DNA from 3 places in the Glutamicibacter sp. NPDC090743 genome. Region 2 is predicted to be linked to each of the others. Evidence: riboswitches for the same ligand, from Rfam matches in the RefSeq annotation. Region 2 holds a riboswitch; each other region holds the start of a gene.
The links. A riboswitch is a leader RNA that binds a small molecule or an ion and turns the genes downstream of it on or off. The one in region 2 is predicted to bind S-adenosylmethionine.
Positions count from the first base shown of each region.

Region 1 (6,889 bases), on a different contig from region 2:
GCTCGGCTGCTTTGGCGGAGCCGGCCAGAACAGCGAGCAGCACCTGCTGGTAGAAAGCTGTCTGGTACTTGAAACGCGTATCGAAGTCGATGAGGTCTTCTTCGGCGACAATCGCATCGGTGAAGGTGGAGGTGCCGGTACCCGTGGTGCGCTGGCCGAAGCCATCCCAGTCATCGGCCAGCTCGACGCCGGGCTGGTGGCGGTTGACTGCGGCGATCACGCGCTTTCCGGTGTCGGTGCGCTCTGCGTAGGTATCGAGCCAGTCGGCGAAGATCGAGCCGGTGGAGTAGTACTTGGTGCCGTTGATCTTGAATCCGCCCTCGCCGTCCGGGGTGACCTTGGTGATCACGTCCCCGACCTTGACGGTGCCGACCTCGGTCCAGGAGTTACCCACCAGTTCTCCCGCCACGAAGCGGGCCAGCCACTTGTCGCGCCCCGGGCCGGGGGCCGCAACCAGACGGTCCTCGACGAAGGCGAAGTGCGCGCGCAGCGCTTGGGCAATATTGGAATCCGCGGCCGCGAGATCCACGAAGAGCTCGAAGAGTTCGGGCAGCGTAGCACCGGCACCCCCGTGCGATTCCGGGATCCGAACCGCACCAAAGCCGGCAGCAGCCAGGTCCGCGACCTGCTGGTAGGGCAATTCGCCGGTGCGGTCGCGTTCAGCTGCACCCTGCGCAATGCGCGCGAAGAGCGGTGCGAAGCGGTTTTTGAGTCCTGCGAGTCGATTGCCAGTTGCAAGTACAGTCATCGTTCAGTCCAATCCGGGAGAAGTTTTCTTAGGTGTACAGCGAGAGCGGCTGGGACTCTCCGCGCAGGAAGTAGGCGCCGACCTCGATCTTCTTGTAGTCCACTGGGTCGTGCAGCGAATGGGTGCGCACATTGCGCCAGTACAGGTCCAGACCCACCGAGTTCGCAGTCGAAGATGAACCGGTCACCTCGAAGATCCGGTTCGCCACATCCACTCCCACCTCAGTGGAGACCACCTTGGCTTCAGCAATTTCCACGGCCAACGCCGCTCGTTCGGGCCGGGTGACTTCCCCGGCCTTCGAGAGCAGGGCATCGAATTTCCGGCCCAGCTTCTCGGTCAGCGCCGCCACTGCTGCAGTGCGGGCTTTGAGCTCTCCGACGGTGCGCTGGAAGATCGGGTCCTGCGAGTAGGTCTCTGCCTGCGAGAACAGCCAGGCGTTCTTGCGGCCCAGCAAGATCTGCTTGCCGCGCTCCAGTGCTCCCTGGGCGATGCCCAGGTAGAAGTTGGCGAAGGCCAACTGGATACCGGGGGTAAGCAGGGTGGAGACCGGTTCATCGGTGACGAATCCCAGCAAGTCCCCTGCTTCGAGCCGCACGTTGTGGAACTTCAAGGAATTCGACGCGCTCAGCCGCTGTCCCAGGTAGTCCCAGTCGTCAACGATTTCCAAGCCATCGATATCGCGTGGCAGAACCAACGCGAGAATCTGCCCGTCGTATTCTCCGCCCTGGACCAGCGCGTTGATGACGATGACCTCGCCAACACCGGAACCCGTGGAGAATCGCTTGGCTCCATGCAGTCGGTAGCCGTCCCCTTCGGCGCTCAGCGTCAAATCCGGATCAACTGGATTCACCGAATCGCCCCAGAGCCAGCCACCTTCCACGGTGCGCTGCCACCATGCCCCTTGCGCTTCTGCCGGGGCGTAGAACGCAATGCCGGACTGGTTGATGTAGTGGTAAGCCAGCAACTGCGAGATGGAGCCATCAGCTGCGGCCAGTATGCGGACCGCTTCGAAAGCCATTTCCCAATGGGCTCCGGCTCCGCCGAATTCTGCAGGCACCAAGAGATTGAGCAACCCGGCTTCGCGCAGCAGCTGCACTTCGGCGAAAGGCTGGGCGTTCTTTCGGTCGCGTTCGAGCGCGTCAGCCGCCAGCTGGCCAGCTACTTGCTGGGCGACGTCGCGCCAATGAGCCAGTTCAGCTTCATCAGCAGTGCCGGTGTAGGGCACGCGCGGCAATTGGGTATCCAGTACAGTCATCTTCGTTCTCCTCTTGGGCTATGGATTCCGAAGGATGCAGAAAATCTGCGGATCCATCGAACCTGGCGTTAGCACTACCTGCGGAGTGCAGGCTTGCTGCGGCGTCTCGGAGCCAGGCCTCTCAGCCGCTCTGGATGGGTTGTGCTCCGAGTCAAGCATTACTGGCAGGTCCTCGGGAAGGGCGCTGTCATGCGGAGGAACAGCAGGACAAAATACGTCATCTTCGCGCCTTCGCCCTGCCGGAAAACGGGCAGATAAGACGTCATATGACCTTCGCATGACGCACTTGGCATGCCGGAACTGGATCTCAAGAGCGTTCCCGCAGGCATCGATTGGGAACACAGCGTGGATCAGGGCACTTCCATGCGACCGCATAGAATGGCCATTCAAGATCAATCGGCAGAAGAGGCGGCAAGTGGATCCAGCAGGCGTGATTGCCTTCATGTTCGGGTTGCTGAGCATAACGCTGGTCGCAGCGTTCCTCGCCCCGATGGCACGGGACCGGAAGCTCGCTCGCAATGCGGCGATCGGCATCAAGACGCGCCACACCTTGGCCAGCGATGGGGCCTGGCTCGCCGGGCATCAGCAGGCTGCGCCCCTGCTTGCCGCGGCTTCCTGGGCCGGTTGGGCGGCATTGGCCAGCGCAGCAGTTCTCTGCCTGCTGGGCCAATTCGGTTTCGCCTTCGCCGCGACCGGAGCCGGCTACCTGGCCGCCATCGCGTTGCTGGTGATCTCGACTGCCACAGCGAATAAGGCCGCGCGGAGCTTCCCGGCGGCAGGCCTGGGCTAATCCAGTACTGCTTAAAGCAACGGATCGCGCCATCTGCCGATGGCGCGATCCGTTGCTTTCTTGGAAGGCGTGCTGCTAAAGCAGTACGGCTCCCAGGACCAGTACAGTCAGGAACCCCGCGGTGCCCTGGATGGCGGTAGCCACGCTCAGGGTCTTGTAGGCGGTGATCACCGGAATGCGGCTGAGCTGCGAGACGACCCAGAAGTAGGAGTCGTTGGCGTGCGAGACAACCATCGCACCGGCGCCTACTGCCAATACGGATAGCACCATGCCCAGCTCCGAACCCAAGCCCAGGGAGCCGAGCATCGGAGCGACCAGCGCGGAAGTGGTCACCATTGAGACGGTGGACGAGCCCTGGGCGGACTTCAGTGCAGCGGCGATCAGGAATGGCACAGCCAGGCCCAAGCCCAGTCCGCTGAGTGAATCCGAAAGAATCGTGGTCAGATCCGACGCGGCCAGGACCGCGCCGAAGCCGGCGCCGGCACCGGTGATCAGCAAGATCGGAGCAGCGGTGCGTACAGCTTCGTTCATCTGCTCATTGAAGACCGCCAGCTTGCTGCCACCGCTCAAAAGGAAAGTCGAGGAGATCAAGCCGAAGATCAGCGCAATAACTGGCGTCCCCAGGAAGGAAAGGATTTCCAGGGCAGCGCCTTCGCCCATCGGGTGCGAGGGCAGCTTCGCAATGGATGCGGCACAGATCAGCACCAGCGGAACCAGGATCGGCATGAAGGCCAGCGCCGGGCTGGGCAATTTTCCGAAGCTTGCACGCAGCTGCTCATAGTCGAGTTCGGAGATGTCATTGTGGTCGTCGCTTGGCAACGGGGTCCATTGGGACTTGTTGAAGCGGCTGGCGTAGGCCAAGCCGGCAAGTGCCGAGATGGCCGCAACGGGCAATCCGACAGCGATGATCAAGCCCAGGTTATCGGCAATGCCGATGCTTTCGGCTGCGGCCAGCGGGCCCGGAGTTGGAGGCACCATGGTGTGGGTCGCGTACAGGCCGGTCATCAGGGCGATGGAAGTTGCCAGCCCGGAGACCCCGGTACGCAGGGTGATGGCTTTGCGCAGCGAGTTGAGCACCACGTATCCCGAGTCGCAGAAGACCGGAATGGAAACGATGTAGCCGATAATCGATAGCGTCAGGTTGGGGAACCGGGTACCGAGGACCTTGATCAGCGCATCTGCCATGGAGATCGCGGCGCCGGATTTCTCCAGGATGACACCGATCATTGTTCCGAACAGGATCACCAGTCCGATATTTCCCATGGTGCTGCCAAAGGCCGTGGTGACCGTCGAAGCCACGTCGGCCAGCGGAATCCGGTAGGCGAAGGCCGCCAGGATAGCTGCGCCAACGAGGGCGAGGAATGGGCTGATCTTCAAGCGTGCTGTGACCATCACGATGGCCACAACAAGGATCAGCAGAACAAGCAGTTCGTACACGGCGGGTTGGCTCCTTTGCCAATATCGGTAGTTCAATGCGCCCAGCCCGCAATGGCTCAACGGGTGGACCAGCCCTATCGGCAAAGCTGCTCAAGGCTTTGCCCGTTGGGCTAGATGCCACCGTGCCACCCCGGTTTCGGGCGCAAAGATCGATCATCTTGCCAATACTAGGAAAAGTGACCCCGAATACCTATGGGCACACGACCACATTTCCCTGGGTTCGAAAGAGCCAATGTGTGCAAACACCCCACCCTTCCCAGCCCCGGCGCCAGCTCCCTTCGTTTCCAGGGCCTAGAAAACATGCAGCTGGCCCAAGGCCACTCTCGCGTAGATGGCATGCTGGAGTTTCAGGGATTCGCTGGACCGCCGAATATCGACGCCGCTGACCTGGCTTATCCGCTCAAGTCTTTGCACCAAGGTATTGCGGTGAATATGCAGATCCGTGGCCGCTTGGCTCATCGAAGCAGCTGTCGCAACGACCAGCAGGGTTCTGGCTTGTTCCTCATTGAGCTGCATCGCTGGGGCAGCTGCATGGTCCAGGCTGCGGGCTGGGGTGCGGGCGATAGCCACAGCAATTTCCCGGCTCCACATACGGCGCCGCGCGTGGGATGGCACGAGTGCCGGATAGCCCACCAATACGCGCAGCACTTCGGTTTCGGCCATGAGATCTTCGGCCTTTTCGACAGGCGCGGAGACCAGGAAACGTTCCTGGTCCATGCGCTCGGGAGCGAAAGCTGTCTCGCTGGCAGCGCAAAGCCTCCAGTACGCGCCGGAAAGGCTAATCCATGACGTGCGGTGATGATCCTTCGCCGGCTCTTCGAGCGACGGATCCCCCACGCTTCGGGGCAGCCAAGCTTCAATGCATTTCGGCCCGCGCAAACCATGCGCTGCGAGCGAGCGGTCGATCACTTCAGGTGCAACGCGACCGGCGATTAACGCAGAAATAATGTCGCGGGCTTCGGTCTCGCGCCGCGCGCTGCGAGAGTGCTCGCGTTCCTGGGCAAAGAGCAATTGAACGGTCAATGCAATTAGGCCGGCCAGCGGTTCCACCTCGTGGGGAGCTCCGGTCACGCCCACAACGCCGCAGAGCTGGTCGTTCAGCACCAGCGGCACATTGACCCCTGGCTGGGTTCCGGCCGAGCCGTCGGCCTGGTTGACACGGATGATGTTGTTGCGGCGGATCGCCTCTGCGCTGCCGTCGTGGTGGGTACCGATACGCGCAGCATCCGTAGAAGCAATGATGACTCCGTGAGCATTCATGATGTTCACATTGCGGTTGATGGTCGGCGCAATCGTGTCGACGACTTTCTGCGCCAACGCGCTAGCCAGCCGGGGTTGCTCCTTTTCGCTCATGAGCTCATCCTATCGGCCCGGGACTGCGCAAAGCAGTCCCGGATTAGAACATTGCCGCTAGTCGAGCTTGACGGTGACCGACTTCAGCGAGGTGTAGGCCTCGATGCCTTCACGGCCATTTTCCGCGCCCCACCCCGACTGCTTGAATCCGCCGAACGGCATGTTCGCATCCATGCCGGCACCGGTATTCACCCTGACGTTGCCGGCCTGGATTTTCTTGGCGAAGGTCAACGCGCGGGAAATGTCCTGGGTGAAGATCACCGAATTGAGACCGTAGTCGGTGTCGTTGGCCCGGCGCAGCACCTCGGCCAGCGAATCCTCGTCGCCGAAGGTGCTCACCGAGAGCACCGGCCCGAAGATCTCATCCTTGGCGATGGACATGTCCGGACTGACATTTTTCAGCACGGTGGGCTGCACGAAGAATCCTTCTTCGCCTTCGGCCAAGCCACCGGCAACGAGTTCCGCGCCATCAGCGATGCCCGCCTCGATGTACCCCAGCACGCGCTCGCGCTGCGCCTGGGAGATCAGCGGGCCCAGCTGGGTTCCTTCTGCCAGGCCAGCGCCCAGCTTGAGGTTCTTCGCGAATCCGGCGATGCCTTCGATGACCTGGTCTGCGATGTCTTCGTGGACATACAGTCGCGACCCTGCCGCGCAGACCTGGCCGGAGTTGCCGAAGATGCTCATGGCCGCGGCCGGAATGGCCTTGTCCAGATCCGCGTCGGGATAGATCACCACCGGGGATTTGCCGCCCAGCTCAAGGCTCAGCCGCTTGAGATTGCCCGCTGCCGACGCCAGCAGCTTCTTGCCTACCGCGGTGGATCCGGTGAAGGAGAGCTTGTCGACATCCGGATGGTCGGCGAGCGCTTGGCCAGCCACCGGCCCCAAGCCCTGGACCACGTTCAGCACACCGGCCGGGATGCCTGCTTCAAGCGCAATCTGCGCCATGCGCACGGCGGTCAGCGGGGTCAGCTCCGCGGGCTTGAGCACGACGGTGCAGCCGGACGCCAGCGCCGGAGCCACCTTGGACAGCGCAATGGTGAAGGGGACATTCCATGGCACGATCAGTGCGGCCACGCCCAAGGCTTGGCGCTGGGTATAGGCGTGCCAGGTTCCTGGCAGGGAAATATCGCGGGTTTCGCCGTTGAGCTTGGTGGCCCAGCCGGCGAAGTAGCGCAAGGTCTCGATGCCCGCGGGCAGCTCGCCAAAGCGGGCGATGTTGAAGGGCTTCCCGCAGTTCAGGGACTCCAGGGTAGCCAATTCATCGAGGTTCGCTTCCAATGCATCAGCGAAGCGGTGCAGCGCCCGC
Region 1 covers NZ_JBIVXE010000002.1:325,705-332,593, forward strand. The annotation lists gene ACIQTS_RS04975 (acyl-CoA dehydrogenase family protein) at 1-748, opposite strand, end outside; gene ACIQTS_RS04980 (acyl-CoA dehydrogenase family protein) at 777-2,003, opposite strand; SAM riboswitch class I at 2,054-2,144, opposite strand; gene ACIQTS_RS04985 (hypothetical protein) at 2,419-2,793, shown strand; gene ACIQTS_RS04990 (GntP family permease) at 2,869-4,230, opposite strand; gene ACIQTS_RS04995 (CdaR family transcriptional regulator) at 4,522-5,583, opposite strand; gene ACIQTS_RS05000 (aldehyde dehydrogenase family protein) at 5,641-6,889, opposite strand, start outside.
Region 1: it holds a riboswitch for S-adenosylmethionine, as region 2 does, so the genes downstream of both, ACIQTS_RS04980 (acyl-CoA dehydrogenase family protein) here and ACIQTS_RS07595 (bifunctional o-acetylhomoserine/o-acetylserine sulfhydrylase) in region 2, are expected to answer to the same signal.

Region 2 (6,889 bases):
AATCCACCGAATTCGAAGTGGTGCTCCCCCACGGACTTACGGCGCAAAATGCCGTCTTGCCCGCCAGCGAGCTCTTCGGCGCGCAGAGTATCTTCAGTAGTCACAATGGATGCCATGCCTAGAGGGTTTCCTGCAGTTCCTTGTTCTCGAGGGCTGCAACAGCTTGGAAGCCCAGTTCCAGATCGGCCAGAATATCCTTGATATTCTCCAGTCCGACGCTCAGCCGCACCAGTCCCGGGCTCACGCCGGCCGCAACCTGCTCAGCTTCGGAGAGCTGGGCATGGGTGGTGGAGGCCGGGTGGATGACCAATGAGCGCACGTCGCCGATGTTCGCGACATTGGAGTGCAATACCAGTGCGTCCACGAAGGCCTGGCCGGCTTCCGAACCGCCCTCCAGTTCGAACGCGATGATCGAGCCGGCGCCCTGATCGCTGTACTTCTGCGCACGCTCATGCCAAGGCGAGGACTTCAGGCCTGCGTAGGCGACCTTCTGCACTTCCTCGCGGGCTTCGAGCCAATTGGCAACTTCTACGGCATTCTGGCCGTGGCGCTCAATGCGCAGCGACAAGGTTTCCAGGCCCTGCGCGATCAAGAACGCGTTGAACGGCGCAACCGAGGAACCCAAATCGCGCAGCAACTGCACGCGGGCCTTGAGGATGTAGGCCAGATTGGCGCCCAGGATGCCGTTGACACCCAGGTCGCGGGCGAAGACCAGGCCGTTGTATGACTCGTCCGGGGTGTTGAATCCCGGGAAGCGGTCGGCGTCCTTGGCGAAGTCGAAGTTGCCCGAGTCCACGATGACACCGGCAATGGCATTGCCGTGGCCGCCAAGGAACTTGGTGGCCGAATGGATCACGATATCCGCGCCCCACTCGATCGGGCGGATCAGGTACGGGGTGGCCAGGGTGTTGTCCACCAGCAGCGGCACGCCAGCTTCGTGGGCGATCGCCGAGATGCCCTCGATGTCCAGGACGTCCTGTCGCGGATTGGAGATGGTTTCCCCGAAGAAGGCCTTGGTGTTCGGACGCACCGCGGCACGCCAATCATCCAGGTTGTCCGGGTCCGAAACGAAGGTGACCTCGATGCCCAGGCGCTTGAGCGTGTGCTTGAGCAGGTTCTGGGTTCCGCCATACAGGCTGGGGCTGGCCACCAGGTGGTCGCCGGCTTCGGCCAAATTCAAGATGGCGAAAGTGGTGGCAGCCTGTCCCGAAGAGAGCAGCAGTGCTCCAACGCCGCCCTCCAGGTCAGCGATGCGGGTTTCCACCGCGTCAGTGGTCGGGTTGCCGATACGGGTGTAGATCGGCTCCAGTTCCTGCAGCGCGAAACGTGCAGCAGCGCTCTGGGCGCTGGGGAAGACGAAAGAGGTGGTTTGGAAAATCGGGAGAGCCCGTGCTCCGGTCGTCGGATCCGGGGTCTGGCCGGAGTGGATCTGACGGGTTTCAAATGACCAGTTATTGCTCATGGTTTCCTCCAAATAGCGTTTCATGACTATGGGGGTACGCCACTGAAAAGACACCGACAGGAAGCACCATATCGTGACGACTTCCAGGGGTAACCCGCGCTTGTCCTTGATGCCTTGTGCGTTCAAGGGCCAGGTCTTCACCCGGGGCACCCCACCGCGGTTGGAGGGTTGCCGCCCAGTAAGCCGGGGCTTGTTACTGGGACTCATGACCTGGTACCAGTTTGCCCGAAAACCGAAGATCTTTGCAACGCAAGGGCTCGTCATTGGACTCAATCGGTCATATTTCGCGAATATTGCAGGTTCATCGCAGAGTATTCGATAGCATCACGGCACTTAGGTGTGCCTAAGTAGAGACTCGCATCACATGTTGCCATGATGGGCACATGATGAGGCTAGATCACGTAAGTTATGCATGCGGCCCAGACGGGCTGTTGCCAACCGCTGAAAGAATCTCCGAGTCCCTTGGACTGGAATTCGTCAAGGGCGGCGTGCATCCACGATTCGGAACACGCAATGTCATCTTCCCGCTCAAGCATGGCCAGTACCTGGAGGTGGTTGAAGTCCTGAACCACCCGGCCAGCGACAAGGCACCCTTCGGACAGGCGGTTCGCGCCCGTTCGGAGCTCGGCGGCGGCTGGATGGGCTGGTGCGTCTCGGTGGAGGACCTATCCAGTGCCGAGGACCGCTTGGGCCGCAAGTCGGTGCCGGGCAACCGGAAGTTCCCTGATGGCCGCGAACTGACCTGGCAGCAGATTGGCATCAAGGGCCTGATCGCCGATCCGCAGTGCCCGTACCTGATTTCCTGGGATGAAGGATCCGAGGAGCTGCATCCGTCCAAGGCGCTGGAACCTGCCGGCGCCATCAGCCAGATCGCCATCGCCGGCTCGCGTGAACGGGTGCTGGATTGGCTGGGCCAGCCGCAGAACGTCAATTTGGGCGCTGTCACCATGCAATATGAAGCGCCGAATGGCACTCCGGGCATCATGTCGGTTACCTTTGAGACCGAGTCCGGAACCGTGGTGCTGTAAACAGTTCCGCAGAGATCGCAAGTAGGCGGGGACAATGGCGTCCCCACCTACTTTCTTTTCCTTAAGGCCGGTCCAGCCGCTTCCCCAGGACCGCGACGTGCTGGTCTTCGAAGCCCAGCCGTTCATAGAAATCGATGACGGCAGAGTTCTCCTCGCGGACCATGAGCTGCACCTTGGGCACGCCGAGATCCCGCAGCCACAGGACAGCGGCATCCACCAGCGCCCTTCCCAGTCCGTTGCCCTGCCGGCACGGATCCACCGCAACATAGTAGAGCCAACCTCGGTGGCCATCATGGCCAACCATCGCAGTAGCCATGAGTTGATCGTTCTCAACGATGGACAGCACCGTGGAAGTAGGCTCGGCCAAAGCCCGTCGGGCGTCGGCGAGCGCATCATTCCACGGACGAGTCAGCCCAGTTGCTTCCCACAATTCAACTGCTTGGCGAAGGTCCTCTTCGCGCAGCACGGTAATCTGCATTGGCTCAGCTTACCGGCGCTACTGGCCGATTCCGATGGCCGGCCCGACCAAGGCGTATCCCACGAAGCCGATGGCATCAAGCAGGAAGTGCGCGATAACCAGCGGCATCACCCGCCCGTACTTCTGGTATACCCAGCCGAAGACGACGCCCATGAGCATATTGCCGATCATCGGCCCCACCCCCTGGTACAGGTGGTAGCTGCCTCGGATCATCGCAGAACCAATAATCGTGCTCCACAGGCCCAGCTTCAATTTCTTGGCGTAGGTGAACAAGAATCCGAGCATCAGCACTTCTTCGAGGACTGCATGACGTGCAGCCGACAGCAGAAGCACTGGGACGCTCCACCAATAATCGCCAAGATTCGCTGCTGACAGTGCCGTGGTGACGCCCAGTGCCCGCCCAGCGGCATAGACGCCCAGCGTTCCTACTCCCATGGCCAAGAACATCCCCGCCCCGAGCAGTGCGTCCTTGCCCGGCTTGCGCATATCGAAACCGATGTCCCGGATAGTTCGTCCGGTCGTGCGCTTCATCAGGTAGAGCGCCAGCACGACGGGTACCAAGGCAAAGAAGATGTCCAGCAGCTGGTAGGAGAAATCAAAGAACTCGCGGGTGCTCAGCGGGTTGTTCAGCGATGTAGTCTGCTCGCGCAGCGGCGCCCGGGTGACCTTGTCGGCAAAGCTCAGCAGCGAGTAGACCGCGCTTTGTCCCAAAGACAGGGCAAGAACCAAGACGATCTCGAATTTGAGGGTCTTGCGGGTTGCTGTCTGCTTAGATTGTTCAGCGTTCACGTTTCCGATCATAGGCTGATCTGGCTGTGCGCGTACTGAGCAGCCACGTGGCAAACCTGCGATAGCCTGAGGTTGAGACCACCAGCAAGCTGAACGAGAAGAGTGCGAGTGAGCCGTCCTGCCACCATTGGAGAACTGCAGATTGCCCGTCAGCTCTGCCCCGATCTTTCCTGGGAAGATGCGGCCGTGAACGAAGGCGGACAATTCCACAAGGTGGTCATTGGCAATCCGCAAGCGGTGATTCGCATGGCGCGCACGCCAGCGGCCACGGAGCAGATGCCCCGTTCCGTCAAGCTGCTGTCTTTGCTGGAGGGCCAGCTCAACTACCAGATTCCGGTGGCGGTTTCCGAGATCCTGCACGTCGACGGACTCAGCTCCGTGGCCATGTCTTTCATCCCCGGCAGCGCCCATGAACCGCATTACGGGGATCCGAAGGTGCTGGGACAGCTGGTCAAGGATTTGGCCGAGCTGCCGCTGGAGCCGATCAGCGAGCATCTGGCCAAACCGTTTTCATTCCGTGGCGAATGGACCCAGGCCAGGCAGCAGCAATGCTTCGATGCGCTGCCCGAGGAACTGCGAGGGCCTGCTACCGAGCTCTGGGCCCAGCTCGATTTCCTGGCGCAGGTTCCTGCGGGCTTGGTTCATGGCGATTTGGCCGGCCACAACATGCATTGGATCGGCGAGAAACTGGTTGGCATCTTGGACTGGGACCTGGCCGCTGCGTGGGACCCGGCTTTGAACACCGCTTACCTGAGCCTGTGGCATGGGTTGGAAATGGCGGATTTGATTGCTCCCAGCGCCGAGGAAGCATACCGGGCCAAAATCTGGTTGGGCCTGATGAGTCTTGAACGGCTATCGGATACGCTCTCGCGCACCGACAACCCGAAGATGGGCAAGCTCATGCGCAAGATTGGTCCGCGCATCCTCACCGCCGCGCAGACGGTACGGAAGTGAGCTCCTCGCTAACCATTCATCCCGTCGCGACAGCATTCTCACCAACCAGAATCCGATATCGAACTGTAGCTTCCTAAGCGAGGAAAAATATGACCCTGAAAAACGCATTCGCTCTCATTGCCCTCGTAGGAACTTCAATGGCGTTCACAGGTTGCTCCCTCAGCGATTCCAGCAGTCCTCCTCCACCAGGTACAGATTCGATGATGCCGCTGCAAGACCATGAGCTGGCTGCCATCAGCACAGAAATTGATAGGAAAGACCAGAATATCTCCCTTGCTATTCCGCTCCGCGGCGGCAAATATACGGTAGTGCTCGAATGCTCGGGCGAAGACATGTCGTCCAGCATCGCATGGCAAAGCGATGAGAAACCTGACAAAGGAGAAATCAGCGTTCCCTGCACCCATGACGGCGCAAACGCCCGCGAAGAGATTTCTCTAAACGGCTACTCAAGTTCGCTCACTTTCGTCGCAAGAGAGTTGCAAGGACACGAACTTACGGTATCAATTGCCTCAAACGCGACTTAGCACTTGATGATGATCCCTCCCGATGTCTTCGTCTATCAGGATCTAGCGAAACATTATTTTGTTCAAACGCGTTGAAAAAGCAAAATGCCCACCCGAGCACGATGCTCAGGTGGGCATTTTGGCGTATCGTCTCCGATACAAAGAATATCTAGTTCAGTGCTGAGATGGCTGCCTCGTAGTCCGGCTCGGTGGTGATCTCCGGGACGATCTGGTTGTAAACAACCTTGCCGTCTTCATCCAGGACTACAACCGAACGGGCCAGCAAACCAGCTAGTGGACCGTCAACCTGGGTGACGCCATAGTCCGAACCGAAGTCGGAACGGAAGACCGAAGCAGCGGTAACGTTCTCGATGTCTTCGGCACCGCAGAAGCGTCCCAGAGCGAATGGCAAGTCAGCAGAAACGCACACCACGGTCGTGTTCTCCAGACCCGCAGCCAATTCGTTGAAGCGACGCACGCTGGCAGCGCAAACGCCGGTATCAACCGACGGGAAGATGTTCAGGACAACGCGACGGCCAGCCAGCGATTCGCTGGTGACATCTGCAAGGCCGGTGTCGGTGAGAGTGAAAGCTGGAGCCTGCGAGCCAACGGCCGGCAGATCACCAATAGTCTGTACAGGGGTTCCCTTGAAAGCAGTATTAGCCATAGGTCTTGTTTATCATGAATGCCTAATCCGGAGCTATATTTTCTGCCTACTAGCGCAAACAAGTCGCTCACTTCTCGTTCCTATGCAAAACTGTGGACATGGGCCCCGACTACGATTCATACGCAGCGAAGATGCGTGCTCAGACCCTTGACGGCACTGATTTGGAAGTAGTCGCCCGTTTCACCGACATGCTCTGCCGCCGCAATTCACGAATTCTCGATATCGGTTGCGGGGTAGGCAACACCGTCAACGCCTTGCGCCGCTTGGGACACCGTGGCTACGGCATAGATCCCACACCCCAAGTGCTGGATGTAGCTGCAGAGCTATTCGACGGGAGCTGGTTCCGGCAGCTATCGGCGAACCAGCTGGCCGTGGGCTCATTGGGCGAGCATGACCTGCCAAGGACGTACGACGCCCTATTGTTGACCGGTAATGTGCCTGCTTTCATTTCTCGCGATGAACTGCGAGGCGTTTTCAACTTAGCCGATCAGGTGCTCAGCGTCACGGGCGTACTCGTTGTCGGAACCACCCGCCATGCCAACGGCGGACCGGAAGACCAGGACGAACTCCGCGAAGGAACCTCGCTGCAGCTCGTGCAGCGATTCGCCGACTGGCATTTGGCTCCCTACCGTTCTGGCTCCCAATGGTCGGTGAGCGTGTACGCACGCACCGGTCAGCGTTCAGGATTCCAGAGCCCAGATGGAATATTCATTCTGCCCTCCTAGCCTCGTGGCTATTTCCAAACGCCGCCAGGTATTCAACAGTCGGCAAGCTTTTCAAGGCCTGGAATCGCTGCCTAAATGCGACCGGTGTTTCGCAGCCAACTGACTTCGCAAGGGAAGCTGCCGTTTCATCGGTTTCCACGAGCCGCCGGCAAGCCTCTTTTATTCTCCGATGTCATTGGGACAGTGGGCATCCCCATGCAGAACTGTGCTGAGCCAAGCGGGGAGAATTGCCCATGGCTCCGGGCACGAGACGCTAATACCCCAGCGCTAGGAAGCTACCGGT
Region 2 covers NZ_JBIVXE010000003.1:242,711-249,599, forward strand. The annotation lists gene ACIQTS_RS07590 (homoserine O-acetyltransferase) at 1-116, opposite strand, end outside; gene ACIQTS_RS07595 (bifunctional o-acetylhomoserine/o-acetylserine sulfhydrylase) at 119-1,462, opposite strand; SAM riboswitch class IV at 1,554-1,673, opposite strand; gene ACIQTS_RS07600 (VOC family protein) at 1,846-2,490, shown strand; gene ACIQTS_RS07605 (GNAT family acetyltransferase) at 2,552-2,968, opposite strand; gene ACIQTS_RS07610 (type II CAAX endopeptidase family protein) at 2,987-3,769, opposite strand; gene ACIQTS_RS07615 (aminoglycoside phosphotransferase family protein) at 3,866-4,711, shown strand; gene ACIQTS_RS07620 (hypothetical protein) at 4,801-5,235, shown strand; gene tpx (thiol peroxidase) at 5,384-5,881, opposite strand; gene ACIQTS_RS07630 (class I SAM-dependent methyltransferase) at 5,980-6,606, shown strand.

Region 3 (6,889 bases), on a different contig from region 2:
AGGAACGCGCTGAACGCGCCGGGGAAACCGGGGAAAAGCTGGCCAGCATTGTTGATGGCGCACCAGACATCAACTTCGATTTGATCCTCTTCGACATGCTTGGCAGCCTCCCGCTGTCGGGCTGGATGGCTACCGTGCTGATGGTCGTCACCGTGCTGCTGATTGCGATCTTCTTCGTGACCGGCGCAGACTCGGCCTCGATCGTGATGGGTGCGCTCAGCGAACGCGGCGCTGAAGAGCCATCGAAGAAGGCCGTGATCTTCTGGGGCGTGGCCACCGGCGCTGTGGCCGCGGTGATGCTGCTGGCTGGCGGCGATCATCCGGCGGAGGCATTGACCGGGCTGAAGAACATCACTATTGTTTCGGCGCTGCCATTCGTGATTGTGATGCTCCTGCTCTGCGTGGCGTTGTGGAAGGACCTGAGCAAGGATCCGCTGGTGCTTCGCGGCAAGGTGGCTCGAAAGGTCCTGGAGCAGTCCGTGGGCCAGGCGGTTGACCGCCATGAGGGTGGCCAGTTCAGCTTGATGACCACCGAAATCCCTTTGGTCAGGGCCGAGGGAAGGGCCTCCGAAGTGAAGCTTTTCGCCACCGAAGCCACCGCTGACCCGGTGCAGGACGGCAAGCGCAGCGCGGCCGATGGCCAGAGCCAGAAGCCAACGGCCGGGGATTCCTAACCGGCAAATCAAATGAAGCTTCTTCCCCAGCCGGGGAAGAAGCTTCATTTGTTTGTCCCCAAGGGGCTTGGGAGCAGCGATTAGCCGCGCGCGCGGCAGATCGCGTTGATCTCCGGAATGCACGGCTCATTCTGCAGGCTCGTTGTGTCGCCGAGCGTGGTGCCCTCGAACAGCTGGGTGAGCAGGCGGCGCATGATCTTGCCCGAACGGGTCTTGGGCACATCTGGAACCAAGACGATTTCCCGCGGCTTGGCAATCGGGCCGATCTGCACCGCGACGGTATCACGGAGTTCAGCAATGAACTCGGCCTGCCGTGCAACGAGCTGCTCGTCAGGCGACTCGGCAACCAGGGTCTTGTCCAGCGGTACCACGAAGGCGGTTGCAGCGTGTCCGGTCTTGGAATCCGGGGTGGGGCAGACGCCGGCTTCCACCACGCCGGGGTGGGTGACCAATGCCGATTCGATTTCAATGGTGGAAAGCCGATGGCCGGAAATATTGATCACGTCGTCGGTGCGGCCCAGGATGTAGATATCGCCGTCCTCATCGAAGCGGGCACCGTCGCCAGCCAAGAACCAGCCCTGCTCTACGTATTGTTCCCAGTAGCTGGTGTAGTAGCGCGTCGGGTTGCCCCATACGGTACGGGCCATCGACGGGCCAGTGCGCGTGATGACAATATTGCCCTGCTGGTTGGCCGGCACGCTCAGGCCGCCATCGTCGACAATGTCCACCGAGATGCCCGGCAGCGCGCGTGCGGCGCAGCCTGGCTTGAAATGTCCATCGGTCGGCAGGGGGGAAAGCACGGTCGCGCCGGATTCGGACTGCCACCAGGTGTCAACCATCGGCAGTCCTGCTTCGCTGTCCCGGCCGATCTGCTGGCGGAACCATTTCCATGCCTCGGGATTGACGGCTTCACCCACAGTGCCGCCGATCTTCACCGAGGAGAGATCGTATTGAGCGGGGATGCCGTCCGGGAACCAGCCCATCAACGAGCGGACCAAGGTGGGAGCGGTGTAGTAGCTGGTGACCTTGTAGCGTTCAATGACCTCGAAGTGGCGGCCCGGGTGCGGGGCGTTGGGGACGCCCTCGTAGATTACCTGGGTGACGCCATTGGCCAACGGGCCATAGATCTCGTAGGTATGCGCGGTGACCCAGGCGAGGTCGGCGGTGCACCAGTGCACGTCCTTGGCGCGCTGGGACTCGTCCGGGTTGGCGAACAGCAGGTTGTAGCTGGCGGCCGCCTGCGTCAGGTACCCGCCGGTGGTGTGAACCAAGCCCTTCGGCTGGCCGGTGGTCCCCGAGGTGTACATGATGAACAGCGGCGTCTCCGCATCGAATGCCTGCGCGTGGTGCTCGGTGGATTGGGTATCAACCACCTCATGCCACCAGATGTCGCGGCCTTCGGTCCACGGGATTTCGTCGCCGGTGCGGCGGATAACCAGGACCTTTTCGATTTCGTTCTCGCCGGCAACGGCCGCATCGGCGTTGCCTTTGACCGGAACCGAAGTGCCACGGCGGAACTGGCCGTCGGTGGTGACCAGGACCTTTGCCTTGGTGTCCTCCACGCGGAACCTCAGCGCTTCGGCGGAGAACCCGCCGAAGACCAGCGAATGGATGGCGCCGATGCGGGCGCAAGCCAAGGTGATGACAATTGTTTCAATGAGCACCGGCAGGTAAATGACCACGCGGTCGCCCTTCACCACACCCAGGGATTCCAAGGCGTTGGCTGCCTGGGAGACCCGCTCCTGCAAATTCTTGTAGGTGACGGCTACCCGGTCACCGGGCTCGCCTTCGAAATACAGTGCGACCTTCTGGCCGCGTCCCGCAGCTACATGGCGGTCGGCGCAGTTCACTGCGGCGTTCAGCTTGCCGCCGAGGTACCAAGAAATTTCCGGTCCGCGCTTGGCATCCGGATCGGCCGGAATGATGCGGCTGGTGGTGTGCCACGGGGTGTCCCAATCCAAGAGGTTCGCCGCTTCGTCCCAGAATTCCTGGCGTGCTGCCTCTGAAACTTGAGTTGAGGTTGTTGCCAATTCGGTGGTCATCGCAAACTTTCTTTGGTGAGGGGTAGTTTTGTCAGCGGGTACTAGCTGGTCCGGTTTCAGGTCCAGCGCTTGATAGCCCAGCGTTCTGCTATCGACAGCAGGGCATCGGTGATCTTTCCAAAGACGGCCAGCAGCACGATGGTCATGATTAGGCGGTCCAATCGGCCGTTGTTCTGCGAGTCGGTGAGCAAGAAGCCAAGGCCCATTGACGCGCCGAGGAGTTCGGCTGCGACCAGGAAGAGCCAAGCTTGGGCTAGTGCCAAACGCAGTCCGGAGAAGATCGAAGGGACCACTGCGGGCAGCTGGACCGTGCGCAGCAGCTTCAATCCCTTCAACCCGAAGGCGCGGGCTGCTTCGACCAGGTGGGCATCGACATGGCGCAACGCCAAGGCGACGGTGGTAAAGACCGGGAAGAAGGCACCAATGATCACGAGTGTGACCTTGGAATCTTCACCCATTTTCATCCAGAGCACCAGCAGCGGAACCCAAGCCAAGGAAGGGACTGCACGCAGGGCGCTGATGCTCAGTCCCAGAAATGCATCTGCCAATTTGGACAGCCCGACAAGCGCACCCAGCGCCAAGCCCAGCAATGATCCGAAGGCGAAACCGAGAAGAACACGCTGAGTGGAGATGCCGATGTGCTTTCCGAGTTCGCCATCCTGGAAGAGCTCAATGGCAGCAGAAACCACTGAACCCGGAGTTGGCAGTGTCCACGGAGCAACGATTCCGGTAACGGTGACAAATTGCCACACAGCCAGGGTGGTCAGCGGCAAGACCAGCGCAAGCAGCCATTTCGGGGCACGCAGGATCGTTGCGGCCATGCTGGCCTTCTGCTTGGCAGGTGTTTGGCTTCCGCGGGTTCCAGCCACGTTAGTGGGACTCATGGCTGGTTACTCTCCGGAGATCTTTGTTGCGTCTGCCTTGACGGCAAACTGGTCATCGATGAGGGTTTCCAGAGCTTCATCAACGGATTCCTGCTCCGAGACATCGCCGCTGGCGACCAGCGTGGGAGCAATCTTGCTCAGGACTCCAGTGAATTTGGCGTCGGGAACTGCCGGAACGTCCAGATTGGAGCGTTCCTCAATGACGGTGGCAGCAACTCCTGGTTCGAGCCCTGCTACGTCGGCCAGGATTTCTGCGGTTTCCTCGGGATTGTCAGCTGCCCAGCCACGAGCCTTTTCGTAGGCATCGACAACGAGCTGGGCGAGTTCGGGGCTCTGCTCAATGAAGTCTTCGCGAGCGTTCAGCGCACCGTAGGTGTTGAAATCCAAGTTCCGGTAAACCAGTTGCGCGCCGTCTTTTTCGGCAGCGGCCATGATCGGATCCAAACCGCTCCAGGCATCAACCGAGCCGTTGGCCAGGGCGGTACGTCCATCGGCATGCTGGAGGTTCTGCAGCTTGATGTCAGCTTCAATCAAGCCCGCGGATTCCAGCGCCTGCAGCAGGAAGAAGTATGGGTCGGTGCCCTTTGTAGCGGCCACGGTCTTGCCAGCGAGATCTTCAACGGACTCGATTTTTGAGTCCCTATCCACTACCAGGGCCGCCCATTCCGGCTGCGAATACAGTGCGATGGTCTTGATGGGTGCACCGTTCGAACGGTTCAGGAGCGCAGCGGAACCGGCTGTGGAACCAACATCGATTGCGTCGGCGCGAAGAGCTTCATTGGCCTTGTTGGAACCAGCGGACTGGATCCATTCGACATTTACGCCCTGCTCCTTGGCGGCTGCTTCCAACCATCCCTTTTCCTTGAGCACCAGGCTCAGCGGGTTGTATGTGGCAAAGTCGATGGACAGGGTCTGACCATCCGAGGAGGCTGTAGCGTTTTCGCCAGCACAGCCGGTCAGGGCAATTGCGCCAACGAGCAAGGCGGCGGCGGACAATGCAGTGCGGCGGGTGAGACGGTTCAAAAGCATGGAGAATCCTAGAATTGTGCGTGCAAGCGGTGTAGGTGAAAGGCAGAGAGGCCGCCGAATGGTTCGGGCCCCACGGCGTGCCCGGGACTAATGGTTGGTTGGGTCGACGCCGAGCAGGCGCAATAGGTGCAGACGATCTGCAACGAACTTTTCATCGGTATGCCGGCGTGGATGCCCAGCTGAGATGGACAGATCTTCGATGACGCCCGCTGCACTATGCCCAGCACCTCGCCCCAGAACAATCACGCGGTCAGCCAAAGTCAACGCCTCGTCCACATCATGGGTCACCATGAGAACGGTGGTGGGGAACGATGCGTGAATCGAGAGCAGCAGATCCTGCATCTTCAAGCGTGTCAGCGCATCGAGGGCTCCGAAGGGTTCATCAAGAAGCAATACACCCGGGCGCCGAGCCAGCGCGCGAGCCAGCGAAACCCGCTGCGCCATGCCTCCGGAGATCTCTCGTGGGCGCAAGCTGGCTGCATGGCTCAGACCGGTCAGCTCGATCAACTCATCGATCAGCGAGTTGCCGGCGCGCTTATCGGTTTCCGGTGCCAGGCCTAGTGCAATGTTCTGGCGAACCGAGCGCCATGGCAGCAGCCGGGGCTCCTGGAAGGCAACGGCGCATAACTCGTTGATGCCGGTGACCTCGCGGGTGCCGGTGCGGATGGTGCCGGTGGTGGGGTGGTCCAAGCCCGATACTGAACGCAGCAGCGTGGATTTTCCGCAACCGCTGGCTCCAAGAATGGCCACGACTTGACCTGCTGGAATTTGCAGGTTGATATCGGCCAGGACGGTGCGGCTTTCCATCTTGGTGGTGAAGGTCCGCGACACGTTGCTGAACTGCACGTCCAGGGCGCTTGAAGCTGAGACAACGGGAGCTGCCTCGGGCGCTGCAAAGGAAAGAGTCATGTTCATCTCCATCGGTCCTGGCGGTAGCACCGGCCTGCAGAGCAAAACTCCAAAGGTGGTTGCTGCGGCGTCAACGAGCCAGATCTCTCGGCCGCTCGGGATGGTTACGTGTCCATTACAACGAGTCGAACGATTTGAACGCAAATCTCGCGTAATATGAAAAAATCTTCGACAACTACGTCACATTGCCCAGAAATTTCGTTATTTATTTTATTGCAGGCTGGTTTGCTCGACATTAAGCAAAACTTTGCAACTCATCTTCGGCAGGACACGGATTAGGCTGTGAAATTTGAAGATGGGCACTGCCGGCACTGGGACGAAATGTGACTTCGCGGGTTGGAATCACCGGTTTATTACCGTTACAAATGAATTACGACCCATCCAGAGCGGCTGAGAGATCTGGCTCCACGACGCCGCAGCAACCACCCCAATAGCGGGACGGTGCTACCGCCAGGACCGATGGAAAGAATTGAGAACCCTGATGCCTATTGGTGAATCGCACAATGCCCTCGGACTGGACTTCAACCAGCTCAGTGACCCTTCGCAGGCCACCGCAATGGGCCTGGACAAGTTTGAAGAACAGTTGCCGACTAGGCAATTGCTGAAAATCACCCCCGGACCAAGTGCGGATGAGCAATACGACCGGCTGGCCGAAATCTTCCGTCCCGTTTTTGCGCAGATCGCCGCAACCGCCAAGGACCGCGACTTGAACCGCGTGCTTCCTTTCGAGCAGGTAGGCCTGCTGAATCGCGAGCGGTTCGGTGCGTTGCGCCTTTCCGTTGCCGATGGGGGCTACGGCGCACGGCTGGTGGATGTCTTCCGCTTGCTCATCGAGCTGTCCGAGGCGGACTCCCACGTAGGCCAGCTGTGGCGTGCACATGTCGCATTCGTCGAGAACGTCTTGGCGCTGGAGGACGAAGAGCTGCGCAAGAAGTGGGTCGCTCGCATCGCTGCCGGGCAGATTATCGGCAACGCCTACACCGAACGCGGTGGCAACGCCCTGGGCACCTTGAACACCAAGGCCAGCACCGTGGACGGGCGCTGGGTGATCGACGGTGAAAAGTACTACTGCACCGGCACCATTTTTGCCGACTGGACCACCGTTGCCGTGGCCCACCCGGAGCTCGCCGGCCGCCAGATCGCCGTGGTCTCCACCCAGCGCAGCGGCGTCAAGATCCTCGACGACTGGGATGGATTCGGCCAGGGGCTTACCGGAACCGGCACCACCGAATTCCACCAGGTCCCGGTGGATTGCTTCATGCCGCAGCAGACCAATGACTCCGAAGCGGCGATCTTCCAGCTGGTGCTCATGGCCGTGCAGGCCGGCATCGCCCGCGCCGCGCTGAACGAC
Region 3 covers NZ_JBIVXE010000006.1:240,643-247,531, reverse strand. The annotation lists gene ACIQTS_RS14170 (BCCT family transporter) at 1-674, shown strand, start outside; gene acs (acetate--CoA ligase) at 755-2,716, opposite strand; gene ACIQTS_RS14160 (ABC transporter permease) at 2,773-3,537, opposite strand; gene ACIQTS_RS14155 (aliphatic sulfonate ABC transporter substrate-binding protein) at 3,607-4,629, opposite strand; gene ACIQTS_RS14150 (ABC transporter ATP-binding protein) at 4,717-5,538, opposite strand; SAM riboswitch class I at 5,544-5,645, opposite strand; SAM riboswitch class I at 5,913-6,004, shown strand; gene ACIQTS_RS14145 (acyl-CoA dehydrogenase) at 6,020-6,889, shown strand, end outside.
Region 3: it holds a riboswitch for S-adenosylmethionine, as region 2 does, so the genes downstream of both, ACIQTS_RS14150 (ABC transporter ATP-binding protein) here and ACIQTS_RS07595 (bifunctional o-acetylhomoserine/o-acetylserine sulfhydrylase) in region 2, are expected to answer to the same signal.